Regions from separate parts of the Streptomyces sp. AM8-1-1 genome, predicted to be linked through region 3. Evidence: riboswitches for the same ligand, from Rfam matches in the RefSeq annotation. Region 3 holds a riboswitch; each other region holds the start of a gene.

Region 1 (6,190 bases), 2.3 Mb from region 3:
TCAGCCCCAGCGTCAGCGGCTGGCCGTCCACCAGCGCCACGTTGTTGATGCCGAAGGACTCCTCCATCGGCGTCAGCTTGTAGAGCTGCTCCAGGACGGCCTCGGGAACGAAGCCGTTCTTGATCTCGATGACCAGGCGCAGTCCGTGCGCACGGTCGGTGAGGTCCTTGACGTCAGCGATGCCCTGGAGCTTCTTCGCGGCGACCAGGTCCTTGATCTTCGCGATCACCTTCTCCGGACCGACCGTGAAGGGCAGTTCGGTGACGACGAGGCCCTTGCGGCGGGGCGTGACGTCCTCGATCGTGACCGTGGCACGGATCTTGAAGGTGCCGCGGCCGGATTCGTACGCGTCCTTGATGCCCGTGAGGCCCACGATCCGCCCGCCGGTCGGCAGGTCGGGCCCCGGGACGTACCGCATGAGGGTCTCGAGGTCCGCGCCCGGGTGCTTGATCAGATGGCGGGCCGCGGCGATGACCTCGCCCAGATTGTGCGGCGGCATGTTGGTCGCCATGCCGACCGCGATGCCGGACGCGCCGTTGACCAGAAGGTTCGGGAAGGCCGCCGGAAGAGCGACCGGTTCCCGCTCCTGGCCGTCGTAGTTCGGCGAGAAATCGACGGTGTCCTCGTCGATCGACTCGGTCATCAGCGACGTCGCGTCGGCCATCCGGCACTCGGTGTAACGCATCGCCGCGGGCGGGTCGTCATTGCCGAGCGAGCCGAAGTTTCCGTGCCCGTCGACCAGGGGCACCCGCATGGAGAAGGGCTGCGCCATCCGCACCAGGGCGTCGTAGATCGAGGCGTCGCCATGGGGGTGCAGCTTGCCCATCACCTCGCCGACGACACGTGCACACTTGACGTATCCGCGGTCGGGCCGCAGGCCCATCTCGTTCATCTGGTAGACGATGCGGCGGTGCACCGGCTTCATGCCGTCGCGGGCGTCGGGCAGGGCGCGCGAGTAGATCACGGAGTACGCGTACTCGAGGAAGGAGCCCTGCATCTCGTCGACGACGTCGATGTCGAGGATCCGCTCCTCGAAGTCGTCGGGCGGAGGGGTCTTCGTGCTGCGGCGGGCCATCGCGGCTGCTGCTCCTTCACGTACCGGATCTGGATCTGACGCGGACCATTGTGGACCGTCCCACTGACAACGCAGACCACGACCCGGGAACTTCGCCAGGTGTCAGCCCGCTTGCATACAGTGGCAGCACTCTCCATATCGCGATCGAAGGGACGTACATGCCCATGGGTCACACGGCCACAGCGCAGGCCGGCTCCGGCGGCCTGACAGCGACTGAGCATCGGCTGGCCAACGGCCTGCGCGTGGTGCTCTCCGAGGACCACCTGACCCCGGTCGCCGCGGTCTGCCTCTGGTACGACGTGGGCTCGCGCCACGAGGTCAAGGGCCGTACAGGGCTTGCTCACCTCTTCGAGCACCTGATGTTCCAGGGCTCGGGCCAGGTGAAGGGGAACGGTCACTTCGAGCTCGTGCAGGGCGCCGGCGGCTCGCTGAACGGCACCACCAGCTTCGAGCGCACCAACTATTTCGAGACGATGCCCACCCACCAGTTGGAGCTGGCGCTCTGGCTGGAGGCCGACCGTATGGGCTCCCTGCTCGCCGCCCTCGACGACGAGTCCATGGAGAACCAGCGCGACGTCGTCAAGAACGAGCGCCGTCAGCGCTACGACAATGTGCCGTACGGCACGGCGTTCGAGAAGCTGACCGCCCTCGCCTACCCCGAGGGCCACCCGTACCACCACACCCCGATCGGCTCGATGGCCGACCTCGACGCCGCGACCCTCGAGGACGCCCGCGCCTTCTTCCGTACGTACTACGCGCCGAACAACGCCGTGCTGTCGGTCGTCGGCGACATCGACCCGGAGCAGACGCTCGCCTGGATCGAGAAGTACTTCGGCTCCATCCCCTCACACGACGGCAAGCAGCCGCCGCGCGACGGCTCCCTGCCGGAGATCATCGGTGAGCAGCTGCGCGAGGAGATCCGGGAGGAGGTCCCGGCGCGTGCGCTGATGGCCGCCTACCGGCTGCCGCACGACGGCACCCGCGAGGCCGACGCGGCCGACCTGGCGCTCACCGTCCTCGGCGGCGGCGAGTCCTCCCGGCTGCACAACCGTCTGGTGCGGCGGGATCGCACGGCCGTCGCCGCCGGGTTCGGTCTGCTGCGTCTGTCCGGTGCTCCCTCGCTCGGCTGGCTGGACGTGAAGACGTCCGGTGGCGTCGAGGTCCCGCAGATCGAGTCCGCCGTCGACGAGGAACTCGCGCGGTTCGCCGCCGAGGGCCCGACGCCGGAGGAGATGGAGCGCGCGCAGGCGCAGCTGGAGCGCGAATGGCTGGACCGGCTCAGCACGGTCGCCGGCCGCGCCGACGAACTGGCCCGCTACGCCGTGCTGTTCGGCGACCCGCAGCTCGCGCTGACGGCCGTCAACCGCGTGCTGGACATCACCGCCGAGGAGGTGCAGGCGGTCGCCCAGGCCCGGCTGCGCCCCGACAACAGGGCGGTGCTGGTGTACGAACCGGTCTCCGCCGACCAGGACGAGCAGGACGACCAGAGCGACGAGGAAGAAGGGGCGGACCAGTGAGCGACGCCGCCGAGCCATTGACCGCCATGACGTTCCACCCGCAGCCGCAGGCGGGTACCGCCAAGCCGTGGGCCTTCCCCGCGCCCGACCGCGGCACCCTGGACAACGGTCTGACCGTGCTGCGCTGCCACCGGCCCGGTCAGCAGGTCGTGGCCGTCGAGATCTCTCTCGACGCCCCGCTCGACGCCGAGCCGGAGGGCCTCGACGGCGTCGCCACGATCATGGCGCGCGCCCTGTCCGAGGGCACCGACAAGCACTCCGCCGAGGAGTTCGCCGCCGAGCTGGAGCGCTGCGGGGCCACCCTCGACGCGCACGCCGACCACGCCGGCGTCCGGGTCTCGCTGGAGGTGCCGGTCTCCCGGCTGCTGAAGGCGCTCGGGCTGCTCGCCGAGGCCCTGCGCGCGCCCGCCTTCGACGACAGCGAGGTCGAGCGGCTGGTGCGCAACCGGCTGGACGAGATTCCGCACGAGATGGCCAACCCGGCCCGCCGCGCCGCCAAGGAGCTGTCCAAGCAGCTCTTCCCGGCATCGCTGCGGATGTCGCGCCCGCGTCAGGGCACCGAGGAGACCGTGGCCCGGATCGACGCCGCGGGCGTGCGGGCGTTCTACGACGCCCACGTCAGGCCCGCGACCGCGACCGCGGTGATCGTCGGCGACCTCACCGGGGTCGACCTCGACGCCGTGCTCGCCGAGACCCTCGGCGACTGGACGGGCGACACCGCGCAGTCCCGGCCCGTCCCGGCGATCACCGCCGACGACACCGGCCGCGTGATCATCGTGGACCGGCCCGGAGCCGTACAGACGCAGCTGCTGATCGGCCGCGTCGGCCCGGACCGCCACGACCGCGTCTGGCCCGCCCAGGTACTCGGTGCGTACTGCCTCGGCGGCACGCTCACCTCCCGTCTCGACCGCGTGCTGCGCGAGGAGAAGGGCTACACCTACGGCGTACGGGCGTTCGGTCAGGTCTTGCGTTCGGCGCCCGACGGCACGGGTGCCTCGATGCTCGCCATCAGCGGCTCGGTGGACACGCCCAACACCGGCCCGGCGCTGGACGATCTGTGGAAGGTGCTGCGCACGCTGGCGGCCGAGGGTCTCACCGACGCCGAGCGCGACGTGGCCGTGCAGAACCTGGTGGGCGTCGCCCCGCTGAAGTACGAGACGGCGGCGTCCGTCGCGAGCACGCTCGTCGACCAGGTGGAGCAGCATCTGCCCGACGACTACCAGGCGCAGCTGTACGTGCGGCTGGCCGAGACGGGCACGGTGGAGGCGACGGCAGCGGCCGTCAGCGCCTTCCCCCAGGACCGTCTCGTCACGGTGCTCGTCGGTGACGCGTCCGCGATCGAGGAGCCGGTCAAGGCGCTCGGTATCGGTGAAGTGACGGTTGTCACCGGCTGATTGAGGCCGTCGGCCGCTTCCCCTCGCGGCGGAGCAGCCTCTGCCTCCCGGTGGAGCGGCCTCCGCGGTCCGGTGGGGCAGTGGGCGCGGCCAGGGACCCCGGCATCACACGATGCCGGGGTTCCGTCGTTTGCCCGATTTGCTGCGGGGCTTCCGCTCTGCCCTGTGGCATGCGCTACAAACAGGGCTGTCTGTTTGGTGATTGAAAGTTGCCACGCTTAGCGTCGGTCCGGCTGTTCGCCAGTACCGCCGCATCCGCGGCACGGACAGCCATCGCCGAGTCCCCGTCAGGCGCGAGCCTGGGGAGCCGGGGACCCACACGAAGTCCCTGGGGTGAATCGGATGCCTTCGCGGCTGTGTCGCGGCGGAGGCGCCCGTAGGAGACCTTCCTGCTCCGAACCCGTCAGCTAACCCGGTAGGCGAGAAGGAAGGAAAGGACCAGCCACTTCATGGCGTTCGCCCGTCCCACCGGGAAGCACCGTGCCCCGAGCCGTATGACGCGCAGAGGCGCGAGCATCGCCGGCGTCGCGGCCCTGGCCACCACCGGCGTCATCGGAACCCTCGCCTCTCCGTCGCTGGCCGCCGAGTCCGGAGCCGCCGCTCCCGAGCCCGGCACCGTCACTCTCGAGAGCACCGGGCTGAGTACGGCCGTCGCCGCCGACTCGCTCGCCACCGAGATAGCCGACCAGGCCGCGGCCCAGGAGCAGGAGGCCGAAGAGGCCGTCGCCCGCGCCAAGGCCGCAGCCGAGGCCAAGCGCAAGGCCGAGGCCCGCGCCAAGGAGGCCCGCGAGGCTCGGGAGCGCGCCGCCCGCGAGGCCGAGCGCAAGCGCCTGAACGCCTTCGTGTCACCCATCTCCGGCTCGTACGTCTCCACGGGCTACCAGGCAGGCGGAGCCGTCTGGTCCTCCGGCAGCCACACCGGCATCGACTTCCACGCCGCCACCGGCACCCCGGTGCACGCGGTCGGCGCGGGCACCGTCGTCGAGGCCGGCTGGGGCGGCGCCTACGGCAACAACATCGTGATCAAGATGAAGGACGGCTCGTACACCCAGTACGGCCACCTCTCGTCGCTGAACGTCTCGGTCGGCGAGAGTGTCACCCCGGGCCGGCAGATCGGCCTCGCCGGCTCGACCGGCAACACCACCGGACCGCACCTGCACTTCGAGGCCCGCAGCGGCGCCGAGTACGGATCGGACATCGACCCGGTCTCGTACCTGCGCTCGCACGGCGTCAACATCTGAGCCACGTGACGGACGGAGCCGCGGTGCCGACAGGGCCGCGTGACCACTGAGCCACGTGACCACTGAACCGCGTGACCGACAGAGCCGCGTGACCATCTGGTCGGCTCGACCGTCTGACGGCTCGGACGGCCGGGAGGCGCCGTGTGCGCCCGGCGTCCGCGCATCGCACCCAAGGCCCCGGCCCACCGCCGGGGCCTTTCGTGTGCGCCGATGTGTGTGCGCCGGTGTGGGTATGCCGCGTGATGTACGCGTGATGTAGGCCGGTAACTGGCCAAAAGATATCCATGAATGCCCGCCGGGCATCGGAAAATGTGGAACGCTGCAATAGAGTCACCGAACGGTCGTCAATCGGCTGCGTTTCGCGCGGATTAAAGCGGAGGTTCGGTCATGCGCATTCCCGCGCACTCGGTATGCACGGCGATCCGCGACGACATCGTCTCCGGTGTGTTCGGGCGCGGCAGCAGACTCACCGAGGAGCAGCTGGCCCGCCGCTACGGCGTCTCACGCGTCCCGGTGCGCGAGGCCCTGCGGACCCTGGAGTCGGAGGGCTTCGTCACCACCCGGCGTCACGCGGGCGCGTGTGTGGCGGAGCCGACCGAGCGGGAGGCGGCCGATCTGCTGGAGGTGCGGATGCTGCTGGAGCCGCTGGGCGCGGCGCGGGCGGCCCAACGACGCACCGAGGCCCATCTCAAGGTCCTGCGCGGCCTGGTGAGGCTGGGCCAGGAGCGCGCCCGCCGTGGTCAGGGCGAGGATCTGCGCTCGCTCGGCGGCTGGTTCCACGAGACGCTCGCCCAGGCCTCCGGCAGCCCCGGCCTGATCGCTCTGCTCACCCAGCTGCGGCACAAGATCGCCTGGATGTACGTCGTGGAGCAGCCTGCCGCGCCCGTCGAGTCGTGGGCCGAGCACGGCGCGATCGTGGATGCCGTCGCGCGGGGCGACGCCGAACGGGCCCGGGCGCTGACC
Region 2 (6,190 bases), 520 kb from region 3:
GCTCGGCGACTACAAGGCGCCCTGGATCGCCCAGGTCACCAAGGCGCAGGAGCCCGTCGAGACGGGTGTGTAGCGCGGGGTAGGTTCGAGGGGTGACCACACACACCCCTTCTCCCGGCCGCATCGTCCTGCTCACCGCCAGCCATCGCGTCGCCCCCGGACTGCTGTCCTGGCCCGCCTGGCAGACGCTGCAGGCGGCCGACCGGGTGCTGTGCGCCGATGCCTCGCACCCGCAGCTGCCCTACCTCCGCGAGGCCGGTGTCGCTGTGGAGATCGCCGCGCCGAGCGCCGAGGAGCTCCTCGGCGCCTGCGAGGGCGGCGCGACCGTCGTGGTCGTGCCCGCCGGTGAGGGGGACCAGGCGCTGACCGACGGGCTCGCCCGGCTCGCCGGCTCGGGCCGGGTGCAGATGCCGGACCTGGAGCTGCTGCCCGGCTCGTACGACCTCCCGGGCGCGCGGCTGCTCGATCTGGTGCAGGTCATGGACCGCATCCGTATCGAGTGCCCGTGGTCGTCGCAGCAGACCCACCGCGGTCTCGCGAAGTACGGGATCGAGGAGGCGTACGAACTCGTCGAGGCGATCGAGGAGGGGGACCGGGACGAGCTGCGTGAGGAGCTCGGGGACGTCCTGCTCCAGGTGATCTTCCACGCGCGCATCGCGCAGGAGGGCCGCGAGGAGGACGGCGCCGAGCCGTTCTCCATCGACGACGTCGCCGGCACGATCGTCGAGAAGCTGATCCACCGGCATCCTCATGTCTTCGGCGACGAGAAGGCCGAGACCCCGGAGGACGTGAAGGAGCACTGGCTCCGCACGAAGGCGATCGAGAAGCAGCGCGACTCGGTGACCGACGGCGTACCGCTCGGCCAGCCCGGTCTGGCGCTCGCGGCCAAGCTGGCGTCCCGGGTGCGTACGGCGGGGCTCGACGTGCCGCTCCCGTCCGGCGAGGGAATCGGCTACGAGCTGCTGGCCGCGGCCGTCCGCGCCGAGGCGGCCGGGGTCGACCCGGAGGCCGCGCTGCGTGCCGCCGCCCGCGTCTACCGGGACGAGATCAAGGCCGTCGAGCGGTGACCGACCGGCCCGAGCTGTTCACCTGGGAGTTCGCCACCGACCCCTATCCCGCCTACGCCTGGCTGCGCGAGCACGCGCCCGTGCACCGCACCCGGCTGCCCAGCGGGGTGGAGGCGTGGCTCGTGACCCGGTACGCCGACGCCAAGCAGGCGCTCGCCGACCAGCGGCTGTCGAAGAATCCCGCGCACCACGACGAGCCCGCGCACGCGAAGGGGAAAACGGGAATTCCCGGCGAGCGCAAGGCCGAGCTGATGACGCATCTGCTCAATATCGACCCGCCCGACCACACCCGGCTGCGGCGGCTCGTCTCCAAGGCGTTCACCCCTCGGCGGGTCGCCGAATTCGCGCCGCGTGTTCAACAGTTGACCGATCAGCTCATCGACGGCTTCGTGGAAAAGGGGGAGGCGGACCTCATCCACGAGTTCGCCTTTCCGCTCCCCATCTACGCCATCTGCGATCTGCTCGGTGTCCCGCCGGAGGACCAGGACGACTTCCGGGACTGGGCGGGCATGATGATCCGTCACGGCGGCGGGCCGCGCGGAGGTGTCGCGCGGTCGGTGAAGAAGATGCGGGGGTATCTCGCCGAGCTGATCCACCGCAAGCGCGAGGATCCCGGCGACGATCTGATCTCCGGGCTGATCCGGGCGAGCGACCACGGCGAGCACCTCACCGAGAACGAGGCCGCCGCGATGGCCTTCATCCTGCTGTTCGCCGGTTTCGAGACGACGGTGAACCTCATCGGGAACGGTGTGTACGCGCTGCTGCGCCACCCGGAGCAGCGCGAGCGGCTGCAGGCCTCCCTCGCCGCCGGGGAGAGCGCGCTGCTGGAGACCGGCGTGGAGGAACTCCTGCGCTACGACGGCCCCGTGGAGCTCGCCACCTGGCGCTTCGCCACGGAGTCCCTCGTCATCGGCGGCCAGGAGATCGCGACGGGCGACCCGGTGCTCGTGGTGCTCGCGGCCGCCGACCGGGACCCGGAGCGGTTCACGGACCCCGACGCGCTCGACCTCTCCCGGCGCGACAACCAGCACCTCGGTTACGGGCACGGCATCCACTACTGCCTCGGCGCACCGCTGGCCCGGCTGGAGGGACAGACCGCGATCGCCACGCTGCTCCGGAGAATGCCGGACTTGCGGCTTGCGGGCGATCCAGCCGATTTGCGCTGGCGTGGGGGTCTCATTATGCGTGGATTGCGAAGCCTGCCCGTTGAGTTCACACCTGGACGCAGCTGACGACCCGTCAAGACTGTGACTTTCACGTGATCTCCGCTGCATCGACTTGTGACACACGATCGAATCCGGCTACTTTCACGGTCGTCTCAGAAGACATCAGTTGTTATCTGTAGTCACTCGAAGGGCACCCGCATGCTTTCCGGCCAAGGTCGTCACCGTCGTCCCCGTCAGGCTCCGGCCATCGTTGTCGCGGCAGGGGTGACGGGATCGGCCATCGCGATCCCCCTTCTCGGTGCGGGTTCGGCCTCCGCCGCCGACGCCGCCACCTGGGACCGCGTCGCGGCCTGCGAGAGCGGCGGCCAGTGGAGTGCCGACATGGACAACGGCTACTACGGCGGTCTGCAGTTCGCCCAGGAGACGTGGGAGGACTTCGGCGGCACGGACTACGCGGACCGGGCCGACCTCGCCAGCCGCTCCCAGCAGATAGCCGTCGCCGAGAAGGTCCTGGAGGCCCAGGGCCCCGAGGCGTGGGCGACCTGCGCGGGCATCGCGGGGCTGACACAGGACGGCACCGGCGCCGGTGTCGACCCGGGCGCCTCGACCCCCGCGGAGCAGGGCGCGACGTCCGACAACCCCCTCGCCTCGCTGGCGCCCTCGAAGTCCGCCTCGCCCTCCGAGACGGCCGAGCCCGCGCCGGCCCCGACGCAGGGCATCGGCAACAACGGGACCGGTGACAGCGGCAGCGCCACCGGCAAGCACCGCGGCGAACCCGCCGCCGAGCCGACGGAGCCGGAGTCGACCGGGGCGACCGGGGCGACCGGAACGGCCGAGTCGGGCAATACGGACAATGAGCGCGAAGCGGGGCGTCACGCCTCGCGCGGTGACGATGCGGCACGCGACGGCGAGGGCGCGGCCGATGAGGCCGGCAAGCCGGCCGAGACGAACGACGCGGACGCCACGCCCGGTTCGTACACCGTCCGCCCCGGCGACTCGCTGTCGGCCATCGCGGCCGCGCAGAAGCTGCCCGGAGGCTGGAGTTCCCTTTACAAGGCGAATGCTCAGACCGTCGGTGACGACCCCGACCTGATCCTGCCTGGCCAGAGCCTGGAGCTCGGCCCGAAGTAGGGGCAGTACAGGCGCCTTTGTCCGAATCGTGCAACTGAGACAAGGGTCTCTTTGCCGCAACTCGCCCATCTTGCCCGGCGGAACGGGGCATTCCGCCCTCGACCTGCAGGAACGCACGGTTCCGGAGGGGCGGGATGGGCGTTTTCTCCCCGATGTTCGTCTTTGAACATCGGGGAGCCTTGTGTTTACGGTCTGAACCGCTCGCCATCGCGGGCACCGCTGACCGTCACGCCGAATCCTGCCGTCGGTCGGGGGGAGTAGCCGACGCGTATGCGCCGTAGGCAGGAGCGGGGGAACCAAGGTAAGCGCCGGCCCCGGCAGTTGCAGATGAACTGCGGGTACCGGCTTGGGGTGGAGCCGTGCGCACGACTGCGCGGCCGGGCAACTCACTTGGCCCGAACCCGACAGCTCACCTCGTAGGCGTCGGTGAGAGAGATGTTCCATGCTGTTTTCCGGCAAGGCCAAGCACCGTCGCCCGTCCAAGGCCACCCGTATCGCCACGCTCGCCGGTGTCACCGGTGCGGCCGTCGCCGCCCCGCTGCTCGGCGCCACCACCGCCTCCGCCGCGACCACGTCCGAGTGGGACCAGGTCGCGCAGTGCGAGGCCGGCGGCAACTGGTCGATCAACACGGGTAACGGGTACTACGGCGGCCTGCAGTTCTCCGCCTCCACCTGGGCCGCGTACGGCGGTACCCAGTTCGCCTCGACCGCCGACCAGGCCTCGAAGGCGCAGCAGATCCAGATAGCCGAGAAGGTCCTCGCGGGCCAGGGCAAGGGTGCATGGCCGAACTGCGGCGTGAACCTGTCCAACGCCGCCAACGACGCCGGCTCCGCGCAGGAGGCCCAGCCGCAGCAGCGTGCCGAGGCCCCGACCACCCGCTCCGAGCGCGCCGAGGCCCCCGCCCCGGCGAAGTCCTCGAAGCCGGCCGCCAAGTCCTTCAAGAAGGGCGACGGCGAGTACAAGGTCAAGGCCGGTGACACGCTCAGCAAGATCGCCAAGGCCGAGAAGGTCAAGGGCGGCTGGAAGAAGCTGTTCGACCTGAACAAGGACGTCGTCACCGACGCCGACGTGATCCACCCGGGCCAGCAGCTCCACCTGAGCTGACCCACCCGGGCCGGCGCACCCGCGCCGGCCCGCCCGGGACACAGACCACCCCGGTCCGGAGCGCATCCCCCGTACGCGCCGGGCCGGGGTTCTCTCTGTTACCCATGGGTAGATTGGGGGCGTTTTGTCCCCAGCACCCGCTGTTCATGCCCTTTTTCGTCCCAGGAGGCGGGCATCGGGCGGCTGATGCCCCGCCGCCGGTTAGGCTCGTGCCGCAAGGCCAATGAGACCCTGCACTCCAAGCGTCACATCCCAGAAGGAGATGCTCGTGCCGTCCATCGACGTCGTCGTAGCCCGGGAAATCCTGGACTCCCGAGGCAACCCCACGGTCGAGGTCGAGGTTGGCCTCGACGACGGCAGCACGGGTCGTGCTGCAGTTCCGTCCGGCGCATCCACCGGTGCGTTCGAGGCTCTCGAGCTCCGCGACGGTGACCAGAACCGCTACCAGGGCAAGGGTGTCGAGAAGGCCGTCCTCGCCGTCATCGAGCAGATCGGCCCGGAGCTCGTCGGCTACGACGCCACCGAGCAGCGCCTGATCGACCAGGCGATGTTCGACCTGGACGCCACCCCGGACAAGTCCTCGCTCGGTGCCAACGCCATCCTCGGCGTCTCGCTCGCCGTGGCCCACGCCGCCTCCGAGGCCTCCGACCTGCCGCTCTTCCGTTACCTGGGCGGCCCGAACGCGCACCTGCTGCCCGTTCCGATGATGAACATCCTCAACGGCGGCTCGCACGCCGACTCCAACGTGGACATCCAGGAGTTCATGATCGCCCCGATCGGCGCGGAGTCCTTCTCCGAGGCGCTGCGCTGGGGCGCCGAGGTCTACCACACCCTGAAGAAGGTGCTGAAGACCAAGGGCCTGTCCACCGGTCTCGGTGACGAGGGCGGCTTCGCGCCGAACCTCGACTCCAACCGCGCCGCCCTGGACCTGATCCTCGAGGCCATCAAGGAAGCCGGCTACGCCCCCGGCAAGGACATCGCGCTCGCGCTCGACGTCGCCGCGTCCGAGTTCTACAAGGACGGCGCGTACGAGTTCGAGGGCAAGTCCCGCTCGGCCGCCGAGATGACCGAGTACTACGAGGAGCTCGTCGCCTCCTACCCGCTGGTCTCCATCGAGGACCCGCTGTTCGAGGACGACTGGGCCGGCTGGAAGGTCCTGCACGACAAGCTGGGCAGCAAGGTCCAGATCGTCGGCGACGACCTGTTCGTCACCAACCCCGAGCGCCTCGCCCGCGGTATCGAGGAGGGCTCCGCCAACGCCCTGCTGGTCAAGGTCAACCAGATCGGTTCGCTGACCGAGACCCTGGACGCCGTCGAGCTGGCCCAGCGCAACGGCTTCAAGTGCATGATGTCCCACCGCTCCGGTGAGACCGAGGACGTCACCATCGCCGACCTCGCCGTCGCCACCAACTGCGGCCAGATCAAGACCGGCGCCCCGGCCCGCTCCGAGCGCGTCGCCAAGTACAACCAGCTGCTGCGCATCGAGGAGATCCTCGACGACGCCGCGGTGTACGCCGGCCGCAGCGCCTTCCCCCGCTTCAAGGGCTAGGTCGCAGCGGGCTAGCAAGTCGTCCACACGTCCCCGGCCGCGGTCCCGTACCGTGTCCGGGGACGTGCGCACGTAACAGGGGAGGCAGGACATGGCCGCGAAGGACCGGGATCGGTTCTCCACCGCGACCAGGCTGCGGCTGCTCGGCGAGCAGACCGCGGCTCGTGTCTAC
Region 3 (6,190 bases):
CTGGGGCAGGGCCCGGCCGGGGTCTACCAGCTTCAGGCGGCGATCGCGGCGCTGCACGACGAGGCCGCGCGTGCCGAGGACACGGACTGGCCGCAGATCCTCGCGCTGTACGACCTGGTCGTACGGCTGGCTCCGGAGCCGATGGCCGAACTCGGGCGGGCCGTCGCGGTCGCGATGGTGCACGGGCCCGAGGCCGGGCTCGCGGAGCTCGACGGGCTGGAGGACGGGCTGGCGGGCCACCACCGGCTGGACGCCGTACGCGCGCATCTGCTGGAGAAGGCGGGGGACGTCGAGGGCGCACGCGCCGCCTACCAGCTGGCCGCCCAGCGCACGCTGAGCATCCCCGAGGCTCGCTATCTCCGGGCCCGGGCGTCCCGGCTGCTGCCCTGAACCGCGCCCCGGCCCGTAGGACGGCCGCCGGCTCACCCAGCCGAAACGCCGCTTGACCTTTACGCAGCGTCAAGATTTAGCGTCTGCGTCATGGAGTGGTCGATCCAGGAGATTGCCCGGCGCGCCGGGACGACGAGCCGCACGCTGCGGCACTACGGCGAGCTCGGTCTGCTCGAACCCACCCGGGTGGGCAGCAACGGCTATCGCTACTACGGCCCGGACGCGCTCGTGCGGCTGCAGCGGATCCTGCTGCTCCGCGAGCTCGGTCTCGGCCTGCCCGCGATCGCCGAGGTGCTCGAAGGGCAACGGGACACGGGCGCCGCGCTGCGGGCTCATCTGCGCCTCCTGGAGCAGGAACGCGAACGCATCGGGCGGCAGATCGCCTCGGTGCGGACCACTCTCCACAAGACCGAGAGAGGGGAAGAGCTCATGGCCGAGGAAGTGTTCGACGGCTTCGACCACACGCAGTACGAGCAGGAGGTGACCGAGCGCTGGGGCCGGGACGCGTACGAGAAGGGCGACCGCTGGTGGCGCTCGCTCAGCGACAAGGAGAAGCGCGCCTTCCAGGACGAGCAGGTCTCCATCGCCCAGGCCTTCGCCCAGGCGCTCCGGGACGGCCGGTCCGCCGACAGCGACGAGGTGCAGGCGATCACCGCGCGGCAGTACGCCTGGCTGTCGACGACCGTGACGCCCTCGAAGTCGTACTTCATCGGTCTCGGTGAGATGTACGTGGCGGATCCGCGCTTCACCGCCGCGTACGACCGGCACGGCGAGGGGACGGCCGTCCTGGTCCGGGACGCGATGAAGGTGTACGGGGAGCGGCATCTGACCGACGAGTGATCACGCGGTGCCCGCTCGCCGGTCTCCGGCCGCCGGTCGCGGGCCGCTGGTCCCCCGCCGCTGGTCAGCGGCTGGGCAACGCTCTCGCCAGTTCCTCGTCGGTCGCGGGGCGTGCGGCGGCGAGGGTGCTGCGCAGCCGTTCCACGTCCAGGCCGGGGGCGGTGCGCGCCCGCAGCAACAGGGACCCGCGGCGCTGGACGACGTAGTGGGACACCTTGCCGTCGACGTGACGCTGCTTGACCACGGTGAAACCGTCCCCGGCGTCCAGGCAGACGATCTGGCCGGGGAGTTCCTCGGGGCAGCCCGCGTCGGGCCGCGCGGTGACCTCGTAGTCGAAGCCGGGGACGGCGCCGGGCCGGCCGCCGGCGCTGTAGTGGAGACGGAAGTCCGCTGTGAGACGGCCGGTGCCCGGTTCCGTCTCGAAGCCGCCGGGGGGATCGATGACCAGCAGCTGGGCGCGCGGGAGGGGGCTGTGCGCCAGTGCGCCCGCCGGCCTGTCGTCCTGCGCGCCGGGCGGGAGCACGTACGTGGCCAGGCCTACCGCGGGCGCCATCAGCGCCGCGGCGGCCCGGACGAGCGGCCCGGCCCTTCGACGCGCGAGCGGGCGGACGATCGACGGACGTACGTTCGGCCGCACGGACTGTTTCCCCCTCATGCGCGAGATGGTGACCTACCGGAAACGTGAGCGACAGGGCGGGGGCTCCACCAATTGGAGTTGATCTTGCTCCGGATGGCGTAGAGTGGTGTTTACCGACGCGGGGTGGAGCAGCTCGGTAGCTCGCTGGGCTCATAACCCAGAGGTCGCAGGTTCAAATCCTGTCCCCGCTACTGAAACAGCGGTCCGGCACTCGTCTCGAGTGCCGGGCCGCTGTTGTTTCCCCCTCTGCGGGCTCGTGTTTCGCCCGGTTGGCCGACGGAGAGTCGCTCAGCGGCGCGGCTCCGGACAGCCTGGGTAGGGCGCGGTACCGTCCGCAGCCGTGGGCGGACCGGGGAGGAGAGCACCGTTGGCGCAGTTCCAGCAGAGTCGCGTGTACGGCGCCCGCCGCTTCCTCCGCGCCCTGCCCACGCTGATGATCATCGGTGGGCTGGTCTTCGACCTGGCGACCCCGGCGCAGTTCACGGCCGTGCCGTTGTTCGCCGCCGCCCCGCTGATCGCCGCTCCGTTCTTCTCCTGGCTCACCACACTGCTGACGGGCATCACGGCGGTCCTCGCGGTGCTCGGGCTGCACTTCTACAACCACACCGCCGACGAGGTCACGGCGTACACCGAGGTCTTCACGCTCATCACCGTCTCCGGACTCGCGCTGCTCATCAACACCGTCGTCAGACGCAGCGGTGAACGGCTCGCCTCCGCCCGGGTCATCGCCGAGACCGCGCAGCGTGCCGTGCTGCCCGCGCCCGCCGACCGGATCGGCGGGCTGCACGTCGCGGCGCGGTACGAGGCCGCGCTCGCCGACGCGTTCATCGGCGGTGACCTGTTCGCCGTGCAGGAGACGCCCTTCGGTGTGCGGCTGGTGGTCGGCGACGTCCGCGGCAAGGGGCTGGAGGCCGTCGAGGCGGTGGCCGTCGTCATCGGCGCGTTCCGGGAGGCTGCCGAACAGGAGAGCTCCCTGGAGGGCGTCGCCCAGCGCCTCGAGCGGGCGCTGGCGCGCGAGGGCACGCGCCGGGACAGCCTGGACGCGGTCGAGGGCTTCACCACCGCCGTATTGGGGGAGATCCCGCGCGGCGCCGGAATCGTCCGGCTGGTGAATCGCGGCCACCCGGAACCCATCATGCTGTACGCCAACGGCGACCTGGCATTCCTGGAGCCGTCGAGGGCCGCGCTGCCGTTGGGTATGGGCGATCTGGACTCCTGGCCGGACCAGGCGGTGGAGTATCCGCTGCCGACGGGGGCGACCCTGTTGCTCTACACGGACGGTGTCAGCGAGGCGCGCAACGCGGCCGGTGAGTTCTACGATCCCGGCGCGCGGCTCTCCGGCCGGCTCTTCCCCGGGCCCGACGAACTGCTCGACGCGCTCGTCGACGACGTGCGCCGGTACACCGGCGGCGGCTCGAAGGACGACATGGCGCTGCTGGCGGTCGCCCGGCCGGCGGAGGGGCAGCCGGAGCGCCGCAGGACGGTGAAGGTCGTGCCGCCCGCGTGAGGAGCGCCGGGCCCCCGCGGGACGGTCTCGGGTGTCTCGTCTGCTCGGCCCGCTCGGCCCGCTCGGCCCGCTCGGGCGGCCGCGCACGCTGCGTAGTGGGAAGATCCCCCTCCGCATACCATTTGACGACCCGTCAGTAATGTGACGAAGTCCGAAGCGCGATCAAGTCGCCCGTATCCGGCTGCTTGTGTCCCGATTGGTCCCGTGGGAAGTCGTTAACGATCACCCGGAACAGCTTGGAATACGGTCCTCGCGTCTATTAACGTTCGATAACGCAGCGCGGTCGTCCCAGCCGTCGTCAGGACGGCGCCGTGCGCGTGCGCCGAATTCCGCAAGGGAACCGGGGAACCAATCCTTGGGGTGAATCGGGCACCTTCCACCGCGACTTCCGCGGCGGGTGGCGCTCGTAGGAGACCTTCCTGCTCCGAACCCGTCAGCTAACCCGGTAGGCGAGAAGGAAGGAAAGGAGCACGCCTCAGTGGCGTCCAACAGGCCTGCCCCAGAAGCACCCTTCGCCAATGACTTCTTCGGTGCGGAGGGCGCGGAGCGGTCCCTCGAAGAGTGGAACCCCACCGAGGACTCCGTCCGTCCGGTGCGCGGTCGGCACCGTGTAGCCAAGCAGCGCGGCGGACTTGCCCGAAGCTCCACCGTGCTCGGCGTCGGCGTGATCGCCGCGGTCGGCGCGGGTGGCATCGCGACCGCCCAGGACAAACCCGCGGTCTCCATCTCCCTTCCCGACGCGCTCTCGGACAATCTCCCCGACGCCAAGTCTCTTCCCGGCGTCGGTTCTTTCATGTCCGACGACTCCTCGGACGTCGTCGACGAGGCGGCCACGTACTCGGCGATGGGCATCGCCTACGCCGACACCGCCTCCGACACCGACCAGGGCGGTGCCGGCGAGGCGCTGCGCTCCCGCATCCTCCAGCAGGCCGAGCAGCAGCAGGCCAAGGCGGAGGAGTCGGCCAGGGCGGCGGCCGCGAAGGCCGCGGCGGACAAGGCCGAGGCCGCGGCGAAGAAGAAGGCGGAAGAAGTGGCCGCGAAGGCCGCCGCCGCGAAGAAGAAGGCGGAGGCCGAGGCGAAGGCCAAGGCGGAGGCCGAGCGTCTCGCGCAGCTGGCCAAGAGCTACTCGCTCCCCACCTCCTCGTACACGATCACCTCCACGTACGGCGAGTCCGGCTCCCTGTGGTCCTCGGGCCAGCACACCGGCCTGGACTTCGCCGCCCCGACGGGTACGCCCGCCAAGGCCGTCCACAACGGCACCGTGAAGTCGGCGGGCTGGTCCGGCTCGTACGGCTACCGCATCGTTCTCGAACTCGAGGACGGCACCGAGGTCTGGTACGCGCACCTGTCGTCGATGACCGCGAGCGCCGGCCAGAAGGTGGCGACGGGCGAGACCATCGGCCGCGTCGGCGCCACGGGCAATGTGACGGGCGCGCACCTGCACCTCGAGGTCCACACCCCCGGCGGCTCGGGCATCGACCCGATGGCCTGGCTGCGGGACAAGGGCCTGACTCCCTGATCCTGCGGGACCGTTCCCGCGTATCTCGATCCCCGGCAGTCCTGGCGCTCACCCCCCGACGCCAGGACTGCCGGTTTTTGCTGCGCCCGGTTCTCCCGGGCGCGGGCGGGTTCGGTCGCCCACCGGTGCGGTCAGGTCCGGTACGGGTTGTACGCGCCGTAGTCGCGGTGCGGAGGCGGCACACGCACCCGCCCGGTGGCCCGTGCCGCGTACGTCAGCGCCGGCGCCGCCACGTCCCTGCGCTGCCACAGATGGTGCAGCAACTCCTGCTCGCGCTCCACGAAGTCCGGGTCCGCCGCGCCCCGGTGGGCCCGGTGGCGCAGGAACGCCAGCGACGTCGCGAAGTGCTGGTACTCCGACACCGCGTGCGCCGCGGTCGGCCCGTGCATGCGCCGGGCCACATCCCGGGCGAGGGTGCGCGCCCGCATCGACGACAGCGCGGGCGGCTGGTCCGCCGACAGCCATCCGGCCGCGGCGTAGGCAGGCAACTCGGTCGCTATCGTCCGCAGTTCCCGCTGCCGGCTCCATATCGTGAGCCAGGTCAGCAGTCCGAAGACGGGCACCATGAACGCCCCGTACACGAGATAGAAGCCCCACGGGCCGAACAGGGACGTCGAGCCGTTCCACAGTGCGTGCATGCCCATCGCCAGCGCGAGTCCGAGCAGCGGCAGCACGATGCGCCGGACGCGCATGCGCCGTGAGGCCAGCGCCGCGACGCCGAAGCCGATACCGGTGAGCACGGTGAAGAGCGGGTGCGCGAACGGGGACATGACGATCCGTACGAAGAACGTCGCCGCGGTCACCGAGGCGATCCCGGAGAAGCCCATCTGCTGGTCCTCGCCGAAGGCGTTGCCCAGATAGAGGATGTTCTCGGTGAACGCGAAGCCGGTCGCGGTGAACCCGGCGACCACGACGCCGTCGACGATGCCGCGGAAGTCCTGTCTGCGGAAGCGGAAGATCAGCAGGATCGCCGCGGCCTTCGCGCTCTCCTCGACGACCGGCGCGATGACCGTCGCGCCGAGTGTGTCCGCGCCCGCGGGGTCCGCCGTGGCGGTGGCTATCCACTGCGTCGCGAAGGTGTTCGCGATGATCGCCACGAGGGCGGCGGCGAACGCGCCCCAGGCGAAGGCGAACAGGAGGTTCCGCCAGGGACCCGGCTCGACCCGGTCCAGCCAGCGGAACGCGGCGGTGAGCAGGGGCACCGGCAGGGTCGCCAGCCCGAGTCCGACCAGGAAGCCCTGGGTGCCGGTCTGCTCCCGTACGAGCGACAGGATGACGAGGCCCGAGAGAGCGAGGA

What was found. A riboswitch is a leader RNA that binds a small molecule or an ion and turns the genes downstream of it on or off. The one in region 3 is predicted to bind cyclic di-AMP.
Region 1: linked by a shared signal. The riboswitch ahead of RPQ07_RS09435 (M23 family metallopeptidase) and the one ahead of RPQ07_RS19775 (M23 family metallopeptidase) in region 3 are both predicted to bind cyclic di-AMP.
Region 2: linked by a shared signal. The riboswitch ahead of RPQ07_RS22035 (transglycosylase family protein) and the one ahead of RPQ07_RS19775 (M23 family metallopeptidase) in region 3 are both predicted to bind cyclic di-AMP.

Annotation. Positions count from the first base shown of each region.
Region 1 is NZ_CP135086.1:2,084,242-2,090,431, reverse strand. Features, by position in the region: gene RPQ07_RS09450 (DNA topoisomerase IV subunit A) at 1-1,075, opposite strand, end outside; gene RPQ07_RS09445 (pitrilysin family protein) at 1,240-2,592, shown strand; gene RPQ07_RS09440 (pitrilysin family protein) at 2,619-3,986, shown strand; cyclic di-AMP (ydaO/yuaA leader) riboswitch at 4,251-4,422, shown strand; gene RPQ07_RS09435 (M23 family metallopeptidase) at 4,436-5,227, shown strand; gene RPQ07_RS09430 (GntR family transcriptional regulator) at 5,615-6,190, shown strand, end outside.
Region 2 is NZ_CP135086.1:4,881,486-4,887,675, forward strand. Features, by position in the region: gene RPQ07_RS22015 (SurA N-terminal domain-containing protein) at 1-73, shown strand, start outside; gene RPQ07_RS22020 (nucleoside triphosphate pyrophosphohydrolase) at 93-1,067, shown strand; gene RPQ07_RS22025 (cytochrome P450) at 1,064-2,299, shown strand; gene RPQ07_RS22030 (transglycosylase family protein) at 2,432-3,364, shown strand; cyclic di-AMP (ydaO/yuaA leader) riboswitch at 3,628-3,802, shown strand; gene RPQ07_RS22035 (transglycosylase family protein) at 3,807-4,469, shown strand; gene eno (phosphopyruvate hydratase) at 4,732-6,018, shown strand; gene RPQ07_RS22045 (septum formation initiator family protein) at 6,110-6,190, shown strand, end outside.
Region 3 is NZ_CP135086.1:4,364,239-4,370,428, forward strand. Features, by position in the region: gene RPQ07_RS19750 (RNA polymerase sigma factor) at 1-390, shown strand, start outside; gene RPQ07_RS19755 (MerR family transcriptional regulator) at 481-1,230, shown strand; gene RPQ07_RS19760 (hypothetical protein) at 1,295-1,885, opposite strand; tRNA gene RPQ07_RS19765 (tRNA-Met) at 1,985-2,058, shown strand; gene RPQ07_RS19770 (PP2C family protein-serine/threonine phosphatase) at 2,235-3,374, shown strand; cyclic di-AMP (ydaO/yuaA leader) riboswitch at 3,685-3,841, shown strand; gene RPQ07_RS19775 (M23 family metallopeptidase) at 3,853-4,893, shown strand; gene RPQ07_RS19780 (PrsW family intramembrane metalloprotease) at 5,025-6,190, opposite strand, start outside.